Rhodopseudomonas palustris: one gene and its partner. The protein of the gene in region 1 binds, or shares a complex with, the protein of each later gene. Links are inferred from orthologs where the notes say so. Each region holds a gene or a part of one and is shown on either strand. Other genes may lie near its edges. The genes, in order: mfd and uvrA.

The links.
Region 2: the proteins of mfd (region 1) and uvrA are in contact, whole or in part, in a crystal structure (PDB 4DFC), measured with the Escherichia coli proteins. The link is inferred for Rhodopseudomonas palustris from one-to-one orthologs.

What each region holds. Positions count from the first base shown.
Region 1 is NZ_CP140155.1:1,242,777-1,249,450, forward strand. The notes cover bases 1,678-5,789. They hold mfd (transcription-repair coupling factor), read left to right. Parts: upstream 1,678-2,070; coding sequence 2,071-5,589; downstream 5,590-5,789. Other genes in these bases: SR870_RS05470 (succinate dehydrogenase assembly factor 2), read left to right, coding at 1,784-2,074; SR870_RS05480 (GGDEF domain-containing protein), read right to left, coding at 5,611-5,789. Outside these bases: ATP-dependent DNA helicase RecG, read right to left, coding at 1-1,628; more of SR870_RS05480, read right to left, coding at 5,790-6,674. UniProt on the Escherichia coli protein: Couples transcription and DNA repair by recognizing RNA polymerase (RNAP) stalled at DNA lesions. Mediates ATP-dependent release of RNAP and its truncated transcript from the DNA, and recruitment of nucleotide excision repair machinery to the damaged site.
Region 2 is NZ_CP140155.1:1,379,004-1,385,263, forward strand. The notes cover bases 1,328-5,025. They hold uvrA (excinuclease ABC subunit UvrA), read right to left. Parts: upstream 4,633-5,025; coding sequence 1,528-4,632; downstream 1,328-1,527. Other genes in these bases: SR870_RS06115 (three-Cys-motif partner protein TcmP), read left to right, coding at 1,328-1,466; SR870_RS06125 (outer membrane protein), read right to left, coding at 4,955-5,025. Also shown: SR870_RS06110 (DUF5131 family protein), read left to right, coding at 1-197; more of SR870_RS06115, read left to right, coding at 219-1,327; more of SR870_RS06125, read right to left, coding at 5,026-5,695; SR870_RS06130 (single-stranded DNA-binding protein), read left to right, coding at 6,175-6,260. UniProt on the Escherichia coli protein: The UvrABC repair system catalyzes the recognition and processing of DNA lesions. UvrA is an ATPase and a DNA-binding protein. A damage recognition complex composed of 2 UvrA and 2 UvrB subunits scans DNA for abnormalities.

The DNA of each region.
Region 1 (6,674 bases):
CTGATTTCGCCGCCGGCGAATTGCGCCATCACGCGGTCCTTGTCGGCGCCCTTCATCCGGCCATGGACCAGGCCGACCTGATCGTCGCCGAAGCGTTGCCACAACGACTCGAAGCGCTGTTCGGCGTCGGTCAGTTTGACGTTTTCGGATTCCTCGACCAGCGGGCAGATCCAGTACACGCGCTTGCCGGCGGCGATGGCGCGACCGATGCCGTCGATCACTTCGGGCAGCCGGCTGTCGGTGAGTGCGCGGGTGTCGATCGGTTGCCGGCCGGCCGGCTTCTCGCGTAGTTCGGAGACGTCCATGTCGCCGAAATAGGTCAGTACCAGCGTGCGCGGAATCGGCGTGGCACTCAGCACCAGCACGTCGACGGCGTCGCCTTTCGAGGTCAGCGCCAGCCGCTCGCGGACGCCGAAACGGTGCTGCTCGTCGACCACGGCGAGCGCCAGCGATTTGTAGATCACGTCGTCCTGGATCAGCGCGTGGGTTCCGACCAGGAAGTCGATCTCGCCGCGTTCGAGCCGCGCCAGCAGTTCGCGGCGCTCCTTGCCTTTCTCGCGGCCGGTGAGGATCGCCACGCTCATCCCGGCGCGCTCGGCCAAAGGCGCGATGGTCTTGATGTGCTGGCGCGCGAGGATCTCGGTCGGCGCCATCAGCGCGGCCTGTTTGCCCGCCTCGGCCACGGCGGCGGCGGCCAGCAGCGCCACCACGGTCTTGCCGGAGCCGACGTCGCCCTGCAGCAGCCGCAGCATCCGCACCGGCTGGGTGAGATCCCCGGCGATTGCGGCCGCCGCTTCCTGCTGCGACGTCGTCAGCGCATAGGGCAGCGCGTCGATGATCTTGTGACGCAGCCTGCCGTCGCCGGCATTGCGCGCGCCGGCCGGCCGACGGAGCTGCGCGCGGACCAGCGCCAGCGCCAATTGGCCTGCGAGCAGTTCGTCATAAGCCAGCCGCGACCAGAACGGGCCGTCGGGCAGGATGTCGGTCGGCTCATTCGGAACATGGACGCGCTGCAGGGACTCCGCGAAGGGAGGAAAATTGCAGCGCCGCAGCACCTCGGGGCTGATCCATTCCGGCAGCGCCGGCAATTTGGTCAGCGCCTGCGCCACCGCGCGGCGCAGCGAACCGATCGCCAGCCCCTCGGTGAGCGGATACACCGGATCGATCTTCGGGAGTTTCGCGAAGCCTTCCTCGTCGACGACGCGGTCCGGATGCACGATCTGCAGCGTGCCGTCGTAGAGCTGCCCGGTGCCGGAGACGTAGCGCTTGGCTCCGACCGGTAGCAGCTTCTCGACGAATTCCGGCTTTGCCCGGAAGAACGTCAGGATCACGTCGCCGGTGCCGTCGCTGGCATACACCAGATACGGCGCGCGCGAGCGGCCGGGCGGCGGGGGCCGATGGCGATCGACGGTGACTTCGAGCGTCACCACGGTGCCGGGCTCGGCGTCGCGGATTTTGGGCCGGGAGCGTCGGTCGATGACGCTGACCGGCAGATGCAGCAGCAGATCGACCAGCCGCGGAGTGTCGTCGCGGTCGAGCAGATAACGGAACAGCTTGTCCTGCTTCGGACCGACGCCGGAGAGGCCGGTGACCGGCGCGAACAGGGGATTGAGCAGAGCAGGGCGCATCGAACCGGCTCGGTTGGGCGGACATTTGCGGCAGGCTTGAATGCATTTCGCGCCGATTGCAATGCGCCAGGGCGGGCTGACATCGGCTGCGCCGACCGCTATATCAACCCCGCCCGGCACGTCCGGGCTTTCCGCGTTTAGCAAGGTTTCCAACGATGACCGGTACGACACGATCGAGCGGTGGCCTCGACGACCGCCGCAAACGGCTCCTGTTCCGCTGCTGGCACCGCGGCACGCGCGAGATGGACCTGATTCTCGGTCAGTTCGCCGACGCCGAGATCGGGACGCTGAAGGACGCCGAACTGGACGAGCTGGAGCGGCTGATCGAGCTCAACGACCACGACCTGTACAACGCGGTGGCGGGCGCGGACACGCTGCCCGCCGAGTTCAAAAACGGGCTGTTCGACCGGATCAAGACCTACGGCCATCAGGGCGACCCGGCATGAAGGCGCCGTCACGATCGCCCGCGGAATTGCTGGCGCCCGGCCGCGCGCTGACCTTCGCCAATGTCGCCGAGGGCGCCGAGGGGCTGATCGTCTCCGATCTGGCGCGCGCGGTCGCGGCGAAGCCGAAGCCGCCGGCGGTCAGCCTCGCGGTGATCTGCCGCGACGGCCCGCGGATGCAGGCGCTCGCGCGCAGTCTGGAGTTCTTCGCGCCCGACGTCGCGGTGATGCAGTTCCCGGCGTGGGACTGCCAGCCCTATGACCGCGTCTCGCCGCATGCCGGCATTCTCGCGCAGCGCGTCACCGCGCTGGCGCGGCTGTCGCGTTTGGCGGGCTCCGACAAGCCGTTGATCGTGCTGACCACGGTCAATGCCGCGGTGCAGCGGGTGCCGGTGCGCGACGTGATCGCCGCGCAGGCGCTGTCGGTCGCGCCGGGCAATGTGGTGCCGATGGACTCGGTCGTCGCCTGGCTCGAGCACAATGGCTACAGCCGCGCCTCGACGGTGCGCGAGCCCGGCGAATACGCGGTGCGCGGCGGCATCCTCGATCTGTTTCCGGCCGGGCTGGAAATGCCGGTGCGGTTCGACTTCTTCGGCGACCAGCTCGAATCGATCCGCACCTTCGATGCCGAGACCCAGCGCACGCAGCATTCGATGCGCGGCCTCGATCTGGTGCCGGTGTCGGAATTCCAGCTCGTCACCGAAACCATCCGCCGCTTCCGGATGGGCTACGTCGCAGCCTTCGGCGCGCCGGATCGCGACGACCAGCTCTACACCGCGATCAGCGAAGGCCGCCGCCATCCCGGCATGGAGCACTGGCTGCCGCTGTTCCAGGAGCGGATGGACACGCTGTTCGACTATCTGCCCGGCGCGCCGGTGGCGATCGAGCCACAAAGCGAGGACGCCGTGCGCGAGCGCTTCGAGCAGATCGCCGATTACTACGAGGCGCGGCGCGAGGCGATGGACCAGCCGGGCTCGGGCGCGATCTACAAGCCGCTGCCGCCGGATCAGCTCTATCTCACCGACAAGGAATGGGCCGCGCGGCTGGAAGGCACGTCGCTGGCGCGGCTGACGCCGTTCGCCGTGCCCGACGATGCCGGTGGCTCGGTGATCGACGCCGGCGCGCGCGCCGGGCGCAGCTTCGCGCCGGAGCGCGCCGACACCAGCGTCAACGTCTTCGAGAAGCTGGTCGCCCATGTGCAGTCGCTGCAGGCGGCGCGCAAGAAGGTGGTGATCGCGCTGTGGAGCGAAGGCTCGCGCGACCGCATGGCGAGCATGCTGAAGGACCACAAGCTCGTCCATCTCACCAGCGTCAATTCCTGGCGCACGGTGCAGGCGACGCCGCGCAACGAGGCGATGCTGGCGGTGGTCGGCCTCGAATCCGGCTTCGAGACCGATGCGTTCGCGGTGATCACCGAACAGGACGTGCTCGGCGACCGCCTTGTGCGGCAGCGCAAGTCGGCCAAGAAGCTCGACAACTTCATCTCCGAGGTCACCAGTCTCGCCACCGGCGACATCGTCGTCCATGTCGAGCACGGCATCGGCCGCTTCATCGGGCTGCAGACGCTGGAGGTCGGCGGCGCGCCGCACGACTGCGTCGAACTGCATTACGCCAACGACACCAAGCTGTTTCTTCCCGTCGAGAACATCGAACTGCTGTCGCGCTACGGCTCCGACGGCACCACTGTCGAACTCGACAGGCTCGGCGGCTCGGGCTGGCAGGCGCGCAAGGCCAAGCTGAAGAACCGCATCCGCCAGATCGCCGGCGAACTGATCAAGGTCGCGGCCGAGCGGCATCTGCGCGAGGCGCCGAAGCTGCATGTCGAGCCGCATCTTTACGACGAATTCTGCGCGCGCTTCCCCTATGAGGAGACCGAGGATCAGCTCGCGGCGATCAATGCCGCACTCGGCGATCTCGAACGCGGCATGCCGATGGATCGCCTGGTCTGCGGCGACGTCGGCTTCGGCAAGACCGAAGTGGCGCTGCGCGCGGCCTTCGCGGTGGCGCTCGACGGCAAGCAGGTCGCCGTGGTGGTGCCGACCACGCTGCTGGCGCGGCAGCACGCCAAGACCTTCACCGAGCGCTTTCGCGGCTTTCCGGTGAATGTCGGCCAAGCGTCGCGGCTGGTGTCGCCGAAGGAACTGACGCAGGTCAAGAAGGGCCTGGCCGAAGGCCAGATCGACATCGTCGTCGGCACCCACGCGCTGCTCGGCAAGGCGATCAAGTTCAAGGATCTCGGCCTCGTCGTGGTCGACGAGGAACAGCATTTCGGCGTCACCCACAAGGAGAAGCTGAAGCAGTTGCGCGCCGAGGTCCACGTGCTGACGCTGAGCGCGACGCCGATCCCGCGCACGCTGCAACTCGCCATGACCGGCGTGCGCGACCTGTCGATCATCGCGTCGCCGCCGGTGGATCGGCTCGCGGTGCGCACCTTCGTCGCCCCGCACGATCCATTGATGATCCGCGAGGCGCTGCTGCGCGAGCGCTATCGCGGCGGACAGGCGTTCTACGTCGTGCCGCGGATCGACGACCTCGCCGAGGTCAAGGACTTCCTCGACAAGCACGTCCCAGAGATGAAAGTCGCGGTCGCCCACGGCCAGATGCCGCCGACGGTGATCGAGGACATCATGTCGGCGTTCTACGACGGCAAATACGACATCCTGCTGTCGACCACCATCGTCGAATCCGGCCTCGACATTCCGAACGCCAATACGCTGATCGTGCACCGCGCCGACATGTTCGGGCTGGCGCAATTGTATCAGCTCCGCGGCCGCGTCGGCCGCTCGAAACTGCGCGCCTACGCGCTGTTCACGCTGCCGCAGCACAACATCACCGCGCAGGCGGAGCGGCGGCTGAAGGTGCTGCAATCGCTGGAGACGCTCGGCGCCGGCTTTCAGCTCGCCTCACACGACCTCGACATCCGCGGCGCCGGCAATCTGCTGGGCGAAGAGCAGTCCGGCCACATCAAGGAAGTCGGCTTCGAGCTGTATCAGCAGATGCTGGAGGAGGCGATCACCAACCTCAAGGCCGGCGTCGTCGAGCCGGTCGCCGACCGTTGGTCGCCGCAGATCACCATCGGCATGCCGGTGCTGATCCCGGAAGACTTCGTCAACGATCTGTCGGTGCGGCTGTCGCTGTATCGAAGGCTCGCCGATCTCGACAGCGACGAGGAGATCGAGAACTTCGCCGCCGAGCTGCGCGACCGGTTCGGGCCGTTGCCGGACGAGGTGCGCTATCTGTTCAAGGTCGCGGCGATCAAGGCGTATTGCCGGCACGCCAATGTCGAGAAGGTCGATGCCGGCCCGAAGGGCGTGGTCATCACCTTCCGCGACAACGCGTTCGCGCATCCGGACCGGCTGGTGACCTTCATCAAGCGCCATGGCGACGCCGCCAAGGTTCGTCCGGATATGAAGGTGGTGTTCTTCCAGGTCTGGAAGACGCCGGAGGAGCGGCTCGCCGGCACCACCGATATCATGAAACAGCTCGCCGAACTGGCCGAAGCCAAGAAGGCGGCGTGAGCGTCGGCGACGGCGCGGCTGTCAGGAGGCCGCGCGTCTTGTGTCGAGCTTGGTCAGCCGCGACAGGATCGTGCGGGCGGAATCGTCCGGCATCAACGTCGAGAGCTGAACGTCGGGATCGATCCGGCCCTCGCGCCGGCTGGAATGCGAGGTTTGCTTCATCACCGCGGTGAGGCGCCGGGCGATCGCCTGCGCGCTGCGGAGATCGGCGTCTGCGAACACCACGAGGATGCTGCCGTCGGCTTGCAGGACGCCGAAATCCATTTTGCGCATCAGCCGGCTGACGATCCGCGCGGTGTCGAACAGGACGCGCTGGTCGGCCCGGTTGAACGTGAACTTCGCCACCGACAAGCCACCGCCGCGCGCCTGCGCGTGATAAACGGCGGTGGCGAAATCGCGTTCGAATGCGCTAGGTGTGAGCAGGCCGCTGCGTGGATCGATCAGGCCGCCGGCGTCCAGCGATCGTAGCGTGCGGCCGAGCCGCGCCTCGAAGGCGTGCTGGCGGACCAGCGGCAGCGCGTCGGCCACGATGCGCGCCGGATCGCCCTGGGCGAAATCGAGATTGGGCAGGTCGACGTGATGGTCGGGCGCAGGCACCGTGACCACCACCGGAAGATTGCGGAAGCGGGGGTCCTCGGCCAGCACGGTCAGGAACGCATCGACCACGCGGGGGCTGAACCCTTCGGCCAGGATGATGCCGTCGAGGTCGCGGGCATTGAGGTGCTTTGCCGCCGCTTCGATCGACAGCGCGCCGACCACGCCGACGCGTTCGCCGAGCGCCACCGACAATGCCGGATAGGCCGCGCCGCGACCGATCAGCAGCACGGTGGCATCCTGTATCGGATCGCTGTCGGGGGTGCGAGGCACGTCGCCATCGTCGATCAGGCGCCGCAGCGTGGTGGCGTGCAGGGTGCGGACGCGAAGCGCCGCGCGGAGCCGGGCCGCAAGGCGCGCGAAATCGCCACCCTCGAAGCCGATCGCATTGTCCGGCAGGACGCCACGTGGATCGAGGGCGATCAGCGGCACATAAGGTTGGATCGCTTCGATCTGCTTGGCCAATATTCCGAGCGAGGTGCCGGTCGCGC
Region 2 (6,260 bases), 140 kb from region 1 along the record:
CCGCAAGACCGATCCGCGAAGAATGGATCGACGAAATTTACGAACAGTGTGAGCGTTTCAACACCACCTTCTTTTTTAAGCAGTGGGGCACTTGGGGTAAAGATAACAAGCGGCGATCCAAGAAGGCGAACGGCCGCGAGTATCGCGGTCAACACTGGGATGGGATGCCAGCATTAGATCGAACGATCGGAGCCTAGACCCGGTCGCCGGGGGTATTTATGGTTGCAAAGCCTTACACGTGGAAAGATGGCGCGACGTTAGAAGAACATTCGCGCCGCAAGCACCAAATCATCCGACAGTACTTTGCCCGTTACATTAGGGTCCGTTGCCAGCTTCCGCAGCAATCAAAGTTCCGATTTGCAATAGTTGATGGATTCGCTGGCGGCGGCGTCTACAATTGTGGCGCATCGGGATCGCCGTTGATCTTCATTGAGGAATTGCGTGCCGCTTCAATCGAACTGAACCTGAGACGCGCTAATGAAGGCATGTCGCCATTAGATATAGAATGTGTACTAATCTTCAACGATTTCGATCCCGGCGCTATTGAAATCCTAAAGCAGCACGTCGCGCCTCTGCTCGCCGGGATTAAGGAAAGTGAGCCACGTCTTCATCTTGAAGTTCACTACCGGCAGCAGGAATTCGAAAGCGTCTGCGCCGAGATACGTGAGTTTCTGCAATACAATCGAGTGCAAAGCGTTCTGTTTAATCTGGATCAGTGCGGCAACAGTCGCGTAGCGCACGAAACGCTTACCGACATAATCGCCTCGTTTTCGTCACCTGAGATTTTCTACACTTTCGCCATTGAGGCCTTGATTTCGTTCTTGAAAAAGACTGATCCAAATGCGTTGAACGCACGCCTAAATCCGATTGGAGTTGACGCGGACAGCGTGTCAAATCTCGGGCTAATGATGAACAATCAAGCGTGGCTTGGCGCTACTGAGCGGCTTGTGTTTGAAGCGTTCGAGCGATGCGCCAGCTATGTTAGCCCGTTTTCTATTCACAATCCGAACGGATGGAACTACTGGATGTTGCACTTTGCAAAGTCGCATCGCGCGCGACAGGAGTACAACGACGTACTGCACGACAACGCCAGCACGTTAGCGCACTACGGGCGGTCTGGCCTACATATGTTGGCTTACGATCCGCAACACGAAGGCGGCCTGTACCTATTCGACATGAAAGGCCGCGACAGCGCCAAATCGCAATTGCACGGTGACATTCCCCGCCTTGTATCCGAGTTCGGCGACGCTGTATCTGTTGCTGACTTTTACGCCAGCATCTATACGGCTACGCCGGCGCACACGCAGGATATTCATGGCGTGATGATCGAAAATCCGGACCTGCAAGTGGTCACGGCACGCGGCGGCGATCGGGGGGCGCCGCACACCATTCGTCCTACCGACACATTGCGGCTTCGACAGCAGCGCAGCTTTTCGTTTTCAACGCCGCCATCGAAACGTCGCTGACGTCGCCCGCATGGAACGAACGCATCAAATGGCCTTCGCTTGAACAACATTGGTGCGGCCCTTACTCCGCCGCCTCGTCCGCCTTCCTCTTCTTCATCGCCGTCAGCCCCTTCTTCTCCAGCACCGGCTTGAGAAACTTCCCCGTGTAGCTGCGCGGCGCTTTGACGATATCTTCCGGCGGGCCCCAGGCGACGATTTCGCCGCCGCCGTCGCCGCCTTCGGGGCCTAAATCGATCACCCAGTCGGCGGTCTTGATGACTTCGAGATTGTGCTCGATCACCACCACCGTATTGCCCTGCGCCACCAGCTCGTGCAGCACTTCGAGCAGCTTGGCGACGTCGTGAAAATGGAGTCCGGTGGTCGGCTCGTCCAGAATGTAGAGCGTGCGGCCGGTGGCGCGCTTGCTCAGTTCCTTGGCGAGCTTGACGCGCTGGGCTTCGCCGCCGGAGAGCGTCGTCGCCTGCTGGCCGACATGGATGTAGTCGAGGCCGACGCGGTGCAGCGTCTTGAAGGTCTCGCGGACGCGCGGCACCGCCTTGAAGAAGTCGGCGGCTTCCTCGACCGTCATGTCGAGCACGTCGGCGATCGACTTGCCCTTGAACAGCACTTCGAGCGTTTCGCGGTTGTAGCGCTTGCCCTTGCAGACATCGCAGGTGACATAGACGTCGGGCAGGAAGTGCATCTCGATCTTGATGACGCCGTCGCCCTGGCAGGCCTCGCAGCGGCCACCCTTGACGTTGAAGCTGAACCGGCCCGGCTCGTAGCCGCGCGCCTTGGACTCGGGCAGGCCGGCGAACCATTCGCGGATCGGCGTGAACGCGCCGGTGTAGGTCGCGGGATTGCTGCGCGGGGTGCGGCCGATCGGCGACTGGTCGATGTCGATGATCTTGTCGATGTGCTCGAGGCCTTCGATGCGGTCGTGCGGCGCCGGCGGCTCGCTGGCGTTGTTCAGCTTGCGGGCGATCGCCTTGTAGAAGGTGTCGATCAACAGCGTCGACTTGCCGCCGCCTGAGACGCCGGTGACGCAGGTGAACAGGCCGAGCGGAATCTCGGCGGTGACGTTCTTGAGATTGTTGCCGCGGGCGTTGACGAGCTTGAGCGTGCGGCGATGGTTGGGCGGCCGGCGCTCCGGAATCGGCACCGACAATTCGCCGGTGAGATATTTGCCGGTCAGCGATTTCGGATTGGCCATCACCTCGTCGGGCGTGCCCTGCGCCACGATGTGGCCGCCATGGACGCCGGCGCCGGGGCCGATATCGAGCACGAAATCGGCCAGCCGAATGGCGTCCTCGTCGTGTTCGACCACGATCACGGTGTTGCCGAGATCGCGGAGTCGTTTGAGGGTGTCGAGCAGGCGGGCGTTGTCGCGCTGGTGCAGGCCGATCGACGGCTCGTCGAGCACATAGAGCACGCCGGTGAGGCCCGAGCCGATCTGCGAGGCCAGCCGGATGCGCTGGCTTTCGCCGCCCGACAGCGTGCCGGCGGCGCGCGCCAGCGTCAGATAGTTCAGGCCGACGTCGAGCAGGAAACTCAGCCGGTCGCGGATCTCCTTGAGGATGCGGACGGCGATCTCGTTCTGCTGGGTGTTGAGCGCGGCCGGCACCGCCTCGAACCATTCGCCGGCGGCTTTCACGGAGAGCTCGGAGATGTCGCCGATGTGCTTGCCGCCGATCTTGACGCACAGCGCCTCGGGCTTCAGCCGATGGCCGTGGCAGGCCTCGCAGGGCACGTCGGAAAAATACTTGCCGAGCTCTTCGCGCGCCCATTCGCTCTCGGTCTCGCGGAAGCGGCGCTCGATATTGGTGACGACGCCCTCGAACGGTTTCTTGGTGTCGTAGGAGCGCACCCCGTCCTCGTAGGAGAACTTGATCTCGTCGTCGCCGGAGCCGTGGAGCAGGGCGTTCTGGACCTTTTTGGTGAGGTCCTTCCATTTGGTATCGAGCGTGAATTTGTAGAACTTCGCGAGCGCCGTCAGCGTCTGTAGATAGTAGGGCGACGACGACTTCGCCCACGGCGCGATCGCGCCCTTGCGCAGCGTCAGCTCCTTGTCGGGCACGACGAGGTCGGCGTCGATATGCTGCTCGATGCCGAGCCCGCCGCATTCCGGGCAGGCGCCGTACGGGTTGTTGAACGAGAACAGGCGCGGCTCGATCTCCGGAATGGTGAAGCCGGACACCGGGCAGGCGAATTTTTCCGAGAACAGGATGCGCTCTGGACCAGATTTGTCGTGGATCTTCGCGACTTTCTTGCCCGCAGCCTCACCCTTCGAGACGGCGCTTTGCGCCTCCTCAGGGTGAGGGGCTCCCTTCTTTGCCTTGCCGCGCTTGGGTTCGTCCTCATCCTGAGGAGCGCCCGCAGGGCGCGTCTCGAAGGATGGCGACGGCGGCGGCGCATCCGCGAACTCGATCACCGCCAGCCCTTCGGCGAGCTTCAGCGCGGTTTCAAAACTCTCGGCGAGGCGCTGGCCGATGTCGGGGCGCACCACGATGCGGTCGACCACGACGTCGATGTCGTGCGGGAATTTCTTGTCGAGCGTCGGCGCCTCGGCCAGCTCGTGGAACGCGCCGTCGATCTTGACGCGCTGAAAACCCTTCTTGAGCCATTCGGCGAGCTCCTTGCGGTACTCGCCCTTGCGGCCGCGCACCACAGGCGCCAGCAGATACAGCCGCGTGCCCTCGGGCAGCGCCAGCACCCGGTCGACCATCTGCGACACCGTCTGGCTCTCGATCGGGAGACCTGTAGCGGGCGAATACGGCACGCCGACGCGCGCCCACAGCAGGCGCATGTAGTCGTAGATCTCGGTGACGGTGCCGACCGTGGAGCGCGGGTTCTTCGAGGTGGTCTTCTGCTCGATCGAGATCGCCGGCGACAACCCGTCGATCTGGTCGACGTCCGGCTTCTGCATCATCTCCAGGAACTGCCGGGCATAGGCCGACAGCGATTCGACGTAGCGGCGCTGGCCCTCGGCATAGATGGTGTCGAACGCCAGCGAGGATTTGCCGGAGCCGGACAGGCCGGTGAACACCGCCAGCTTGTCGCGCGGGATCACGACGTCGACGTTTTTGAGATTGTGCTCGCGGGCGCCGCGAATGGTGATGGCGGTCCGGCTCGAGGCCGCGGACTGCTGTTGGGGCGGCTGGCGCTTCGCCTTGATCACTTCGTCCATGCAGGGGTCCAGACGCGACGTCGCGCAGGTTGGGGCGCACAGCCGCGATCGTCCGGGCGGGCGCCAGTTGGGTGGAGCCTGGAACATAGGAAGAACGGGAAACGATTTCCAGAGCCGCGGCGCGGTCATCAACCGATTGTTGCGGCGCGGCTTCAACGCCGTCCGGGTGTCGCCGTTCCGGCGATCGACCATCGCGCGCGCCGCATGGCGGCCGGCTTATCCGGCACGCTCTGCACGGCCACCGGGGCCAAAAAGCAGAAAGGCCGGCGCGAGGCCGGCCTTTCGTATCTCGGATTTCGTCTCCCGTGGGAGAGCGTGAAGCTCAGTACTTCGCGACGACCGGGCCGCCCCAGCGATAGTTGATGCGGGCGGTGACGATGTCGGCGTCCTGCTTGACGCGCTCGACAGCGGTGTTGGTGAAGGTGACGTCCTTCTTGTCGAGGAACAGATGGTTGTATTCGACCGCGAACGACCAGTTCGGGGTGAAGCCGTATTCCAGACCGGCGCCGACCGCCGCGCCCCAGCGGGTTTCCGAAGCCGTCCCGGTCACGAGACCGTCGGCCCGCCGGATGAACTCGTACTTGTCGTTGACGACCGCCGCGCCGCCCTTGGCGTAGAGCAGGGCGTTGTTCCAGGCGTAGCCGATCCGGCCGGTGAACAGGCCGAAGGCCTCGACCTTGCTCTGGTTGTCGAACAGGCCGCCGAGAACCGTGACGTTCGAGCCCTTGAAATCGGCCCAGTTGCCCTGCGCTTCGAGGCCGAACACCCAGGTGCCCATCTGCCAGTTGTAGCCGATCTGACCGCCGGCGGTGGCGCCCGACGCATCGTGGCAGCCTTCGCCGACATTCGTCGCAAGCGGCGTCGCAGTGGTGCCCGCGAAGTCCCAGCACTTGCGGCTGGTGCCCCAGCCGCCGTTGGCGCCGATGTAGAAGCCGGACCAGTCGTACATGGCGACGATCATCGGCGGAGCCTTGGTGTAAGGACGGGCGGCCAGATCGGCAGCCATCGCCGGCGCCGCACCCAACGCAATCAGAGCCACGCTTCCCAGCAAAAACTTTTTCATCGCAATGTCCCCAGTTGATCCGTCTTTGGGCTGCTTCTGCGTTGTCCCCACCGCAGAGGCCGACGGCGCGAGCGCCTAATGTTCACTTCAGGAACTATACGCCGCTCTTCGGAAAAAGCAGTCTCCGAAAAGCAACACTCGCCGACGAAGAGGATCCGGAACGTCATGAATCTTCACGAACAATTCGGCTTTGGCCCGCACCTAACTACCAGTGTTCGCCGCTGGGCCACGGCGGGGCCAGAGCGGCCGACGCAAAATCCCGCTGACTCACGTGCTGAAATTGCTTTTTCGGCGAACAAAAATAGAACATAATCGCGCGTTCCCGGTGGATAACGGGGGCGAGCGCGGTGTTTACTGCCGCCAGAGGATGGGCGGCGCGCGGCGGACAGCGTAAGCGCTAGGGCGACAGCGGGGCGTCGGGCGCGTGGCGTAGGGCCGGGCCTTGCGCGGTGTTTGGTTTCGATTCGAAGGAGACGGCGATGGCGGGAAGCGTGAACAAGGTGATCCTGGTCGGGAATCTCGGCGCTGATCCGGAGATCAAGCGGACGCAGGACGGGCGGCCGAT